Regions from separate parts of the Rhodococcus sp. OS5 genome, predicted to be linked through region 4. Evidence: riboswitches for the same ligand, from Rfam matches in the RefSeq annotation. Region 4 holds a riboswitch; each other region holds the start of a gene.
What was found. A riboswitch is a leader RNA that binds a small molecule or an ion and turns the genes downstream of it on or off. The one in region 4 is predicted to bind cobalamin.
Positions count from the first base shown of each region.

Region 1: another riboswitch for cobalamin. It lies ahead of cobN (cobaltochelatase subunit CobN); the one in region 4 lies ahead of ACVZUB_RS09845 (ABC transporter substrate-binding protein).
Region 2: another riboswitch for cobalamin. It lies ahead of ACVZUB_RS03555 (CbtB domain-containing protein); the one in region 4 lies ahead of ACVZUB_RS09845 (ABC transporter substrate-binding protein).
Region 3: another riboswitch for cobalamin. It lies ahead of ACVZUB_RS05815 (ABC transporter substrate-binding protein); the one in region 4 lies ahead of ACVZUB_RS09845 (ABC transporter substrate-binding protein).

Region 1 covers NZ_CM166368.1:3,259,298-3,261,475, forward strand. Annotated here, with positions in the region: gene cobN (cobaltochelatase subunit CobN) at 1-1,018, opposite strand, end outside; cobalamin riboswitch at 1,058-1,190, opposite strand; gene cobG (precorrin-3B synthase) at 1,242-2,178, shown strand, end outside.
Region 2 covers NZ_CM166368.1:762,015-764,192, reverse strand. Annotated here, with positions in the region: gene ACVZUB_RS03565 (alpha/beta fold hydrolase) at 1-504, opposite strand, end outside; gene mhuD (mycobilin-forming heme oxygenase MhuD) at 550-858, shown strand; cobalamin riboswitch at 947-1,085, shown strand; gene ACVZUB_RS03555 (CbtB domain-containing protein) at 1,111-1,305, shown strand; gene ACVZUB_RS03550 (CbtA family protein) at 1,296-2,072, shown strand; gene ACVZUB_RS03545 (flavin-containing monooxygenase) at 2,132-2,178, opposite strand, start outside.
Region 3 covers NZ_CM166368.1:1,261,551-1,263,728, forward strand. Annotated here, with positions in the region: gene ACVZUB_RS05815 (ABC transporter substrate-binding protein) at 1-882, opposite strand, end outside; cobalamin riboswitch at 941-1,121, opposite strand; gene ACVZUB_RS05820 (siderophore-interacting protein) at 1,163-2,020, opposite strand; gene ACVZUB_RS05825 (hypothetical protein) at 2,177-2,178, shown strand, end outside.
Region 4 covers NZ_CM166368.1:2,126,753-2,128,930, forward strand. Annotated here, with positions in the region: gene ACVZUB_RS09840 (MMPL family transporter) at 1-914, opposite strand, end outside; cobalamin riboswitch at 986-1,131, shown strand; gene ACVZUB_RS09845 (ABC transporter substrate-binding protein) at 1,248-2,178, shown strand, end outside.

The DNA.
Region 1 (2,178 bases), 1.1 Mb from region 4:
TCAGAGCAACGCGACGCTCGGTGGTGGGAATGTGGCGCAGCTTGCCGTGACGGACCGCGATCCCGGCGACACGGGCAGCGCGCTCGACGTCGGGGACGTACGTGGACAGTCCGTCGGAGTCGATTTCCTTGAAGGAGAACGGGACGGTAATGATGCGGCCGTCGAATTCCGGCACCGCGACCTGGGTCGCGACGTCGAGAGGCGACAGTCCGTCGTCGTTCTCGTCCCAGGTGGCGCGGCTACTGGTCAGGCACAGGCCCTGCAGGATGGGGACGTCGAGCGCAGCGAGTGCGGCGACATCCCAGGCTTCGTCGTCGCCACCGGCGGACGCGGTCGCGGGCTTCGTGCCACCGGCAGCAAGAACTGTCACGACCATGGCGTCGGCGCGGCGGAGCGTGCTCAGAAGTTCGGCTTCTGCGGTTCGCAGAGATGCGCAGTAGATCGGCAGCGCGGTGCCACCGGCCTCGGCGACCGCGTCGCACAACGCCTGGATGTACCGGGTGTTTCCGGCCAAATGCTGGGCGCGGTAGTACAGAACTGCGATGACCGGACCGCTCGCCGAGTCGAGATCGGGCGCGAAATCAGCGATGCCCCAGGAAGGCAGGTGGGCCGGCGGTTCGAACCCGTGGCCGGTGAGCAGGACGGTGTCGGACAGGAAGTGGTGCAGCTGTGCCAGATTCTGTGCGCCACCCTCAGCCAGGTAGTTGTGCGCCTCGGCAGCAACACCGGCGGAAACCGTCGAGCACTCCATGAGGTCGGCGTCCGGCGCGTGCTCGCCGCCGAGAACGACTACGGGGAGTCCGGAGGCGAGGACCATGTCCAGGCCGTCTTCCCAACTGCGACGGCTACCGAGGATACGAACGATCACGAGGTCGACGCCGTCGAGCAAGGGCGGCAAGTCCTCCGAGACCAGCAAGCGTGAGGGGTTGGCCCAGCGATAGGAAACTCCGTCGCCGGCTTCCTGGCTGGCGCGGGCGCTCAGCAGATCGGTGTCGGACGTGGAGAGCAGAAGAATCACGGGTGAAGCCTTCCTGGGGTTTCGCGCCCCGTGGCACAGATCTGTCATCGACGGCGGTTGAGGGTCTGACTCGTGTTTCCGAGCGGAAACACGTCCCGCTCGAGCAACACTCACAGTGGCGCGACCGCACCGGACTTTCACCGGTTTCCTCAACTGCCGTCACTGGTGGTGGTGATGCTACCGGTCCGCAGAAGGCACTCATGACAGGTCGTACCCTGGAGCCATGCCCACGGACCGTTCACAGCCAGACGCGTGCCCGGGTGCACTGCAAGTTCACCACGCCGCCGACGGCGCATTGGCACGCGTGCGCCTACCCGGCGGACTCCTCACCCCCACCCAGTTGCAGACGCTCGCCGACGCGGCGCGCGATCTCGGCAACGGGCAGATGGAACTCACCTCGAGGGGCAACGTACAACTGCGCTCGGTCTCGGACCCCGAAGCCTTCGCGGCGCGAATCGCGTCGGCCGGTCTGCTGCCGTCAGCGACGCACGAGCGAGTGCGCAACATCCTCGCGTCCCCACTGTCCGGCCGTATCGGGGGCGTCGCCGACATTCGCGAACTGGTCCACCGTCTCGATTCGGCGATCCAAGCGGATCAAGCATTGGCAGATCTGCCAGGGCGAACCCTGTTCACCCTCGACGACGGGCGCGGAGACATCACCGGGCTACGGGGCGATTTCGGACTCCATGCGCGCAGCGCCACCGAGCATTCACTGGTGCTCGCCGGTCACCACACCACTCATCTCGTCCAGGCGGACGACGCCGTCGAATTGCTCCTCGAGGCGGCTCGATCATTCCTCGACGTTCGCGACAAGCACTGGCGCCTGGCCGAGGTTCCGGACGGAATCGAACGCACCCTCGAGCAGCTGGGTCTGACCGCCGAGTCCACCGTTGCGGCGGACCTCACGCCGGATACGCGGCCCACTATCGGCTGGCGCGAGCAGCGCGACGGGACCGTAGCTCTGGGCGGCGGCCTGCGATTCGGGCTGCTGGACGCTCGGCTGGCCGAGTTCCTCGCAGCCGTCGACAAGCCCGTCGTCGTGACGCCGTGGCGATCGGTGCATATCTTCGACCTCGACGAATGGGCAGCCGAGCAGGTAGTCCGGGTGCTGGCACCCATGGGGTTGATCTTCGACGAGAACTCACCGTGGCTCGAGGTCA
Region 2 (2,178 bases), 1.4 Mb from region 4:
GTCGCGGAAGGTCGACACGTCGCCGTGCAGGTACCACCCGTCGTCGCGGCGGTCGAAAGAATCGAGAAAGTACTGGCCGGCGACGGGGCCGAAGAATTCCTTCATCGCCTCCTCGGAAGCAAACGGCTGCGGCCACGCCGAGATCATCTGCGCCCAGTCCGCAGCGGTGCGTCCACGAAAGTCCGGGGCCATGTCTTCGAGGACCAGCGCACAAACCTTTTCGGGATGCGCGGCGGCGAAGCACCACGCATGCAGAGCCCCCATCGAATGACCGATCACGATCATCGGCTCCTCGATGGACGCAACCGCCGATGTCAGGTCCTCGACGAATGCCTCGGTAGTCAGTGCCGCTGGCGCCGGCCTGCCGTGACCGGCAGCGTCGAAGGTGTAGACGTGGCCGAACTCGCGGATCCACGGCACCTGGCGTCGCCACGTTCGGGAGCTGCCCATGAGGCCGTGCAACAACAGAATCGGTTGTCCCGTTCCACCTTCGTCATGCAACACGAGTGTCACGGTACGCGGTGAAGGTGCGCGGGTAATGTCGCTTGCATGGCAGTCGTGAAGATCAATGCAATCGAGGTCCCCGAGGGCGCCGGCCCCGAACTGGAGAAGCGCTTCGCAGCACGCGCTCACGCAGTCGAGAACTCCCCGGGCTTTCTCGGATTCCAACTCCTCCGCCCCACCGCCGGTGAGAGCCGCTACTTCGTGGTGACCCAATGGGAGTCCGAGCAGGCGTTCGCCGATTGGCGTGACGGCCCCGCCCGTGAAGCCCATTCCGGCGAGCGCGCGAAGCCCGTCGCTTCGGGTGCGTCGTTGCTCGAATTCGAAGTTGTCCTGGACGTCGCCGCAAAGAGCTGATCTCGAGCGATTGTGCCTGCCTTGGCGGGCACAATCGACGGTCATCTCGGCTTCACGCGTTGACACGGTGCGGGCTGTAGTGCAAAAGTTCGCATGTAAACGCGATGGTCCGACAGGAATCCGGTGAAAGCCCGGAGCGGTCGCGCCACTGTAATTCGAGGTGAAGTGCCTTTTTCGGCACGACAATTTCGACAGCCAGACACTTCGGCCATCGCATGGACCTAGGGGACGCGAAAATCCCAGGAGGCTTCGATGGCTCTCGCCTATTCTCCCGATACGTCGATCGATTCGACTCGTCTTGCTTTCCTCGCCGCTGCAGTAGTTCTGTTCGCGATGCTGGCTCTCTACCTGGTCGGATTCGACCAGGGCGCTATCTCTCGCACCGGCATGTACATGCATGAATTGATGCACGACGGTCGACACTTGATGGGCCTGCCGTGCCACTAGCCGACAATTTCACGAAGCTTCTCATTCGTGGTTTGTTGGCTGGTCTGATCGCAGGCATCCTTGCCGGCGGAGTTGCATTCGTGCTGGGTGAACCGCACGTCAACGCTGCCATTGCGATCGAAGAAGCCAACAGCGCCACCGGTGAGGTTTCCGGCGAAGCCGCTGGGCATTCGCACGGTGACGAAGAAGAACCACTGGTGAGCCGCGACGGGCAGCGCGCCGGGCTGTTCCTGGCCACAGCGCTTGCCGGACTGGCACTCGGGGCGATCTTCTCGGTCGTTGCCAATTACGCTCGACGACTCACCGGAATGTCCGGGCCGTTGTTGGCGATCGCCATCGCCGTCGGTGGTTGGCTGGCTATCGAGGCCGTCCCCTTTTTCAAGTACCCGGCCAATCCGCCGGCCGTCGGAGATCCCGACACCATCAACCAGCGCACACTGCTGTGGCTGGCCGCCGTGATTCTCGGGCTGCTGTCCGTCACCGCGGCAGCAGCGGCGGCAAAGGCAGTTTCCGGGCACGAGTTCCTCAGCGTGCGCATCGCTGCTCCGGTGGCTGCGTTCCTGGTGATCGTCGCGATCGGTTACGTCTCGCTTCCCGGCATCAACGAGGTGGGCGAGGACTTCCCGGCAACTCTGCTGTGGGAGTTCCGACTTTCCTCGCTCGCTACGCAGGCGACGCTCTGGCTCGTGCTCGGGTTGGCATTCGCCTTCCTCACCGAGCGCGCGACCAAGGACACCGAAGTAGCAAAGAAGTACGCCCTTCGCTGAACCTGCTGTGCGCCTTTATTAACCTCCCGCGGTTAATAAAGGCGCACAGCAGTTCTGTTTCAGCTCAGATGATGCACTTCCTGCAGTCCGTACACCGGTGTCGGGA
Region 3 (2,178 bases), 870 kb from region 4:
GACCGGGTCCGATTCGAGGAACGCGATCTTGTCTGCGGCACTGTCGCCGTCTCCACCGCGGTCGAGATCTGCGAGCACCAGCACGGTCGGGTCTCGATCGAGCACACTCTCCCAACCGATTTCGGGCCAATACTGCTTGTTGTCGTCGAAGGCGTTCTTCGCACCCACCGCGTCGGTCATGATTCCCGGTGCACCGCAGCACCCGGCGAAGTACGGAGTCTTCGTGGCTGCGTACCACCACGCCAGCGTCACGTCCTCAGCTCCCAGTGCCGCCGTGGCGGTGGCCGCGCGATCCTTCAAACTCTCGGTGAGCTCGACACCTTTGTCCTTGGCATCGAACAGTGTTGCCACGTCGTCGATTTCGTCGTACAAGTCGTCGAGCGTGAGGGCCTTGCTCTGCTCGGCATCCTGACCGGTGCACTCGCTGGGTGACTGATATGTCGCGACACCGAGGTCGGTGAACTTGATCCGGTCGGCGATGCCCTCCGAGGTGAACGTGTAGTTGAACGTCGTGTAGACCATGTCCGGTTCGCGTTCGAGGACACTTTCGAATGACGGGAACTCGGTGTCGAACGCCTGGACCTGACCACGCGCCTCGCGCAGTTCTGGGAGGACATCGTCATCGCTCATGGCGTACCCGGCCATCCGGTCCTGCACTCCCAGCGCGAACAGCATCTCTGCTGCAGGTTGATTTACCGCGATTGCCCGTTCGATCGGTCGCTCCACCGTGACGTCTCGGCCACAGTTCTGGACTGTCACGCGCGATTGTTCGGAAGAGTTGGATTGTCGGGCAGCACTGTCGTCGGAGGAGCAGGCAACCAACGACGCGCTCAACAGGGCAGCGACGGCGGCGGCGGGTAGGCGAAGTCTGGACAGACGCATGGAATCTCGTTCTCGCAGGGGCTCGTTCGCGGAGCCCGTTACCGTGTGAACAGGCGCCTGTTGACCCCTGCTGCCAGCCGGTATTCGGACTCGAGATCGCCCCACCCGAGCGCCTTCCCAGATTCTCATCCAGTGGCGTAAGCCCGGGCGGTCACCCTCACCGCTGCGCGTCAGTTCCGGATTCACACCGGATTCCCTGACCCCCTGTGTGGAGGTCCGCTGGCACAGAGGAACTTATCACCGCAGTGCACCGCCGGTCAGGTCGGCTGGTGTGAGGCAATCAGATCTCGATGGCCAGGTCGTCGATGTCGGTGAGGGTTCCGCCGTCGGCGAGGATGCGCTCGTAGTTCTCGCGTCGACGGAGGTCGATTTCGGTGTTGCTGACGCCCTCCTTCCAATATCCGAATATCGCGACGTCGTTTTTGTCGAGTCCGACGGTCGATCGAAAGTGCTTCCGGATTGCGCGCATCTCGTTGCGTTCACCGGCGCCCCACACGACGTAGCTCGCGGGATTGGCGAGCTCGCGTGCTCGTACCGCCAGTGGGCCGTCGGGCTCGGCCGGATCTGCGCTCACGCGGTGAAGCTCCAGGCCGGGGAGGGCGGGCAGTTCGGCGAAGGCGACCTCGTCATCTGTTGTGACCCAGCCGATTCCGACGACGTCGGTAGGCAACTGCTCGATGATCGAGTGCAATGCGGGTATTGCGGTGCCGTCCAGAAAAAGTGCGATACGTCGACCAGGAACATCAGGGATCAAGAAGTGTGGCCGCGGACCGGTGAGGCCGAAGGTGTCACCGACGGCCAACGCTGCTGCCCACCTCATCATCGGACTGGTCTGTCCGTGCAGGACCACATCGACGACGATCGATCCGCTCGCTGAATCGTAGGAACGCACCGTGTACACGCGCGAAGCGTCGTCGAAGGCCGGCCCGAGATTCATGCGTACGGTCACATTCGGGCGTGACCAGGTCGGATCGTCGGTCGACTCCGTCAAACGAGCCGTGATCCGCAGCAGGTGATCGCTCGGTCGCTCCAGTGCTTCGACGATCGCGAGAACGTCGTTGAGTCCGCGATTGTGGTCAGCGGTCCGTAGGACGGTCGTCGGGGGAGTTGTTGTGCGCGAGGCGTCTGCATGTGTCATCGACTGTGCTCCTGGATCGGGTTTTCGGGATGCCGCCAGGTTAGTGCTACCTAAGTCGAGCGAGTTGTCCAGAAGTGACATCTGATTACCTGAATGATTCGGGTCTCGAAACGACGCGGTTGAGCGAGTGGTGCCGGCGCTGCTACCGTGCCTGTGAT
Region 4 (2,178 bases):
CCCAGAGACCGGATGACGGCCTGGGGGAATACGAGCATGCCGCTGAACGCACAGATCAGCAGTAGACCTGAGAACATGACGGTGCGACCCGCCGTCAGAACTGTCCGCTGAGCAGCCGCTCCCGGGTCCGAGCCCGAATTCAGTTCTTCACGGAACCGACCGACCACGAACAGTCCGTAGTCGATGGCAAGTCCCAACCCGAGAAGAGAAGCGACGTTGATCGAGAACGAGGACACATCGGTGATCAGCGTGAGGATTCGCAGAACGGCCAAAGCGCTCAGGACACTGAGTACACCCACGAACACGGGCACGGCAGCGGCGACGATGCCGCCGAAGATAAAGACCAACAGCACCAGAGTGATCGGAATGGCGATGGCTTCGGCGACCACCAGGTCCTTCTCGAGCTTGGTGTTGAATGCGACGCCGACGACGGTGTTACCCGCGAATTGTGCCTCGGCACCTTCGACTTCGAGCTTCGGCAGGAGATCGGCGAAAGTGGCGGGCGTGACGCCCGAGTCCGGTGCCAACGTGATCGCAACGGCCGCCATGGATCCGTCGTTCGAGAGCAGGCTGGCCTTCGCTGCGGCGTCTGTTCCCCAATACGATTTCACCGAAGCGGTCGGCACTTCGGTTTTGAATTGGTCGACGGCGGCTGTCACTGCCGGCCCGATGTCGTCCAGAGTCTTGCCGTCCGTGGGCGAGTAGATCGCGATGATGTCCGGGGTCTGCGGTCCGAGATTGTCTTCGATGATGTCGGCGACCTTCGCGGAGTCGCTGCCCGGATCGATGAAGCCGCCCTGGCTGAGCTTGCCGAACACTCCGAGTCCCCACACCCCACTGATGAGAACTATCAGAACCGCGAGGCTCAGTACCCACCATTTCCGGGCGACGACGGTTTGGGCCCAGCGTGTCATGTATCAACTCCGGTGTGTGGGGGCGTCTGGCCAGATCGACTGTAGTGGGCGTTTGGTCTTGAATCGGAAACGTCATGCATACTGCTCGAAGCACTTGCAAGCCACGCGTGTGGGGGAAGCCGGTCCGAATCCGGCGCTGACCCGCAACGGTAGGTCGATTCTCGGTAGTCACCGAGTGTCGGCAAGCCCGATTACCCGCCGCGCGGTGTGCGACATCCATTCGTCGTGGTCTACGAAAAGGAAGTCCAGCAGGAGCTCTGGCCGAGGATCAGCGTGCGGGCGGAGTTGTCTGTCGGATTCTCATTCGTGGCTCAGAGCCCTTACGAGGTCCCCGTGTCACTTCAGTTCTCCCCGTCCCGCGCCGCCGCTGTTCTCATCGCGGTCGCCTTGGTTTCGGCAGGTTGTTCCAAAGGTCAGGAATCAGAGTCGGCGTCTGCTGCGGAATCCTTCGCACAGCCGGTGTCCGTGACCAACTGCGATCGCGAGATGACCTTCGATTCGCCGCCGCAGCGCATCGTGTCTTTGAACGGACACGTCACCGAAGCCCTCATCGAGATCGGCGCGGGTGATCGGATTGTCGGGCGGGCGTACAGCGACAACCCGCCAACTGCCGAGACCGCCGATGTATTCAACAAGATTCCCAGCCTTTCCGATACGTTCCCCAGCATGGAGCAGGTCCTCGACGTCGATCCGGACTTCGTGGTCGGAGGAATGACCAGTGCCTTCAACGAGAAGCAAGGCCGTTCCCGAGACGCTTTCGGCGAGCGCGGAATCAACACCTTCCTCTTCTCGGAATACTGTGGCACCGGTTTCCCCGACATCGGATTGCTCGAGAACGACTACACGCAACTCGGTCGAGTCCTGGGCGTCGAAGATTCCGCCCGCGAGGTCGCAGAGGAGATCAGCGATGGTCTCGATTCCGTCCGCGCTTCGGTCGGAGACGCGGCGCCGGTACCGACCTTCTTCTACGACAGCGGTGACCAGGTTCCGACGACCATCGGCGGAGTCGGCGTCGGTCAATTGGTCGCGGAATACTCCGGCGTCTCGAACATCTTCGCCGAAGGGACAAAGCCCTACATCGACGCATCGTGGGAAGCTGTTGCCGAGCGTGCACCCCAGGCAATCGTGGTCATCGACTACGGCGACAAGACCGCCGAGCAGAAGATCGACTTCCTCCGTGCCCAGCCGTTGATGGCGACCACCCCTGCTGTGCAGCAGAACCGGTTCGTCGTGGTTCCTCTCGCTGACCTGTTCGAGAGTTCAC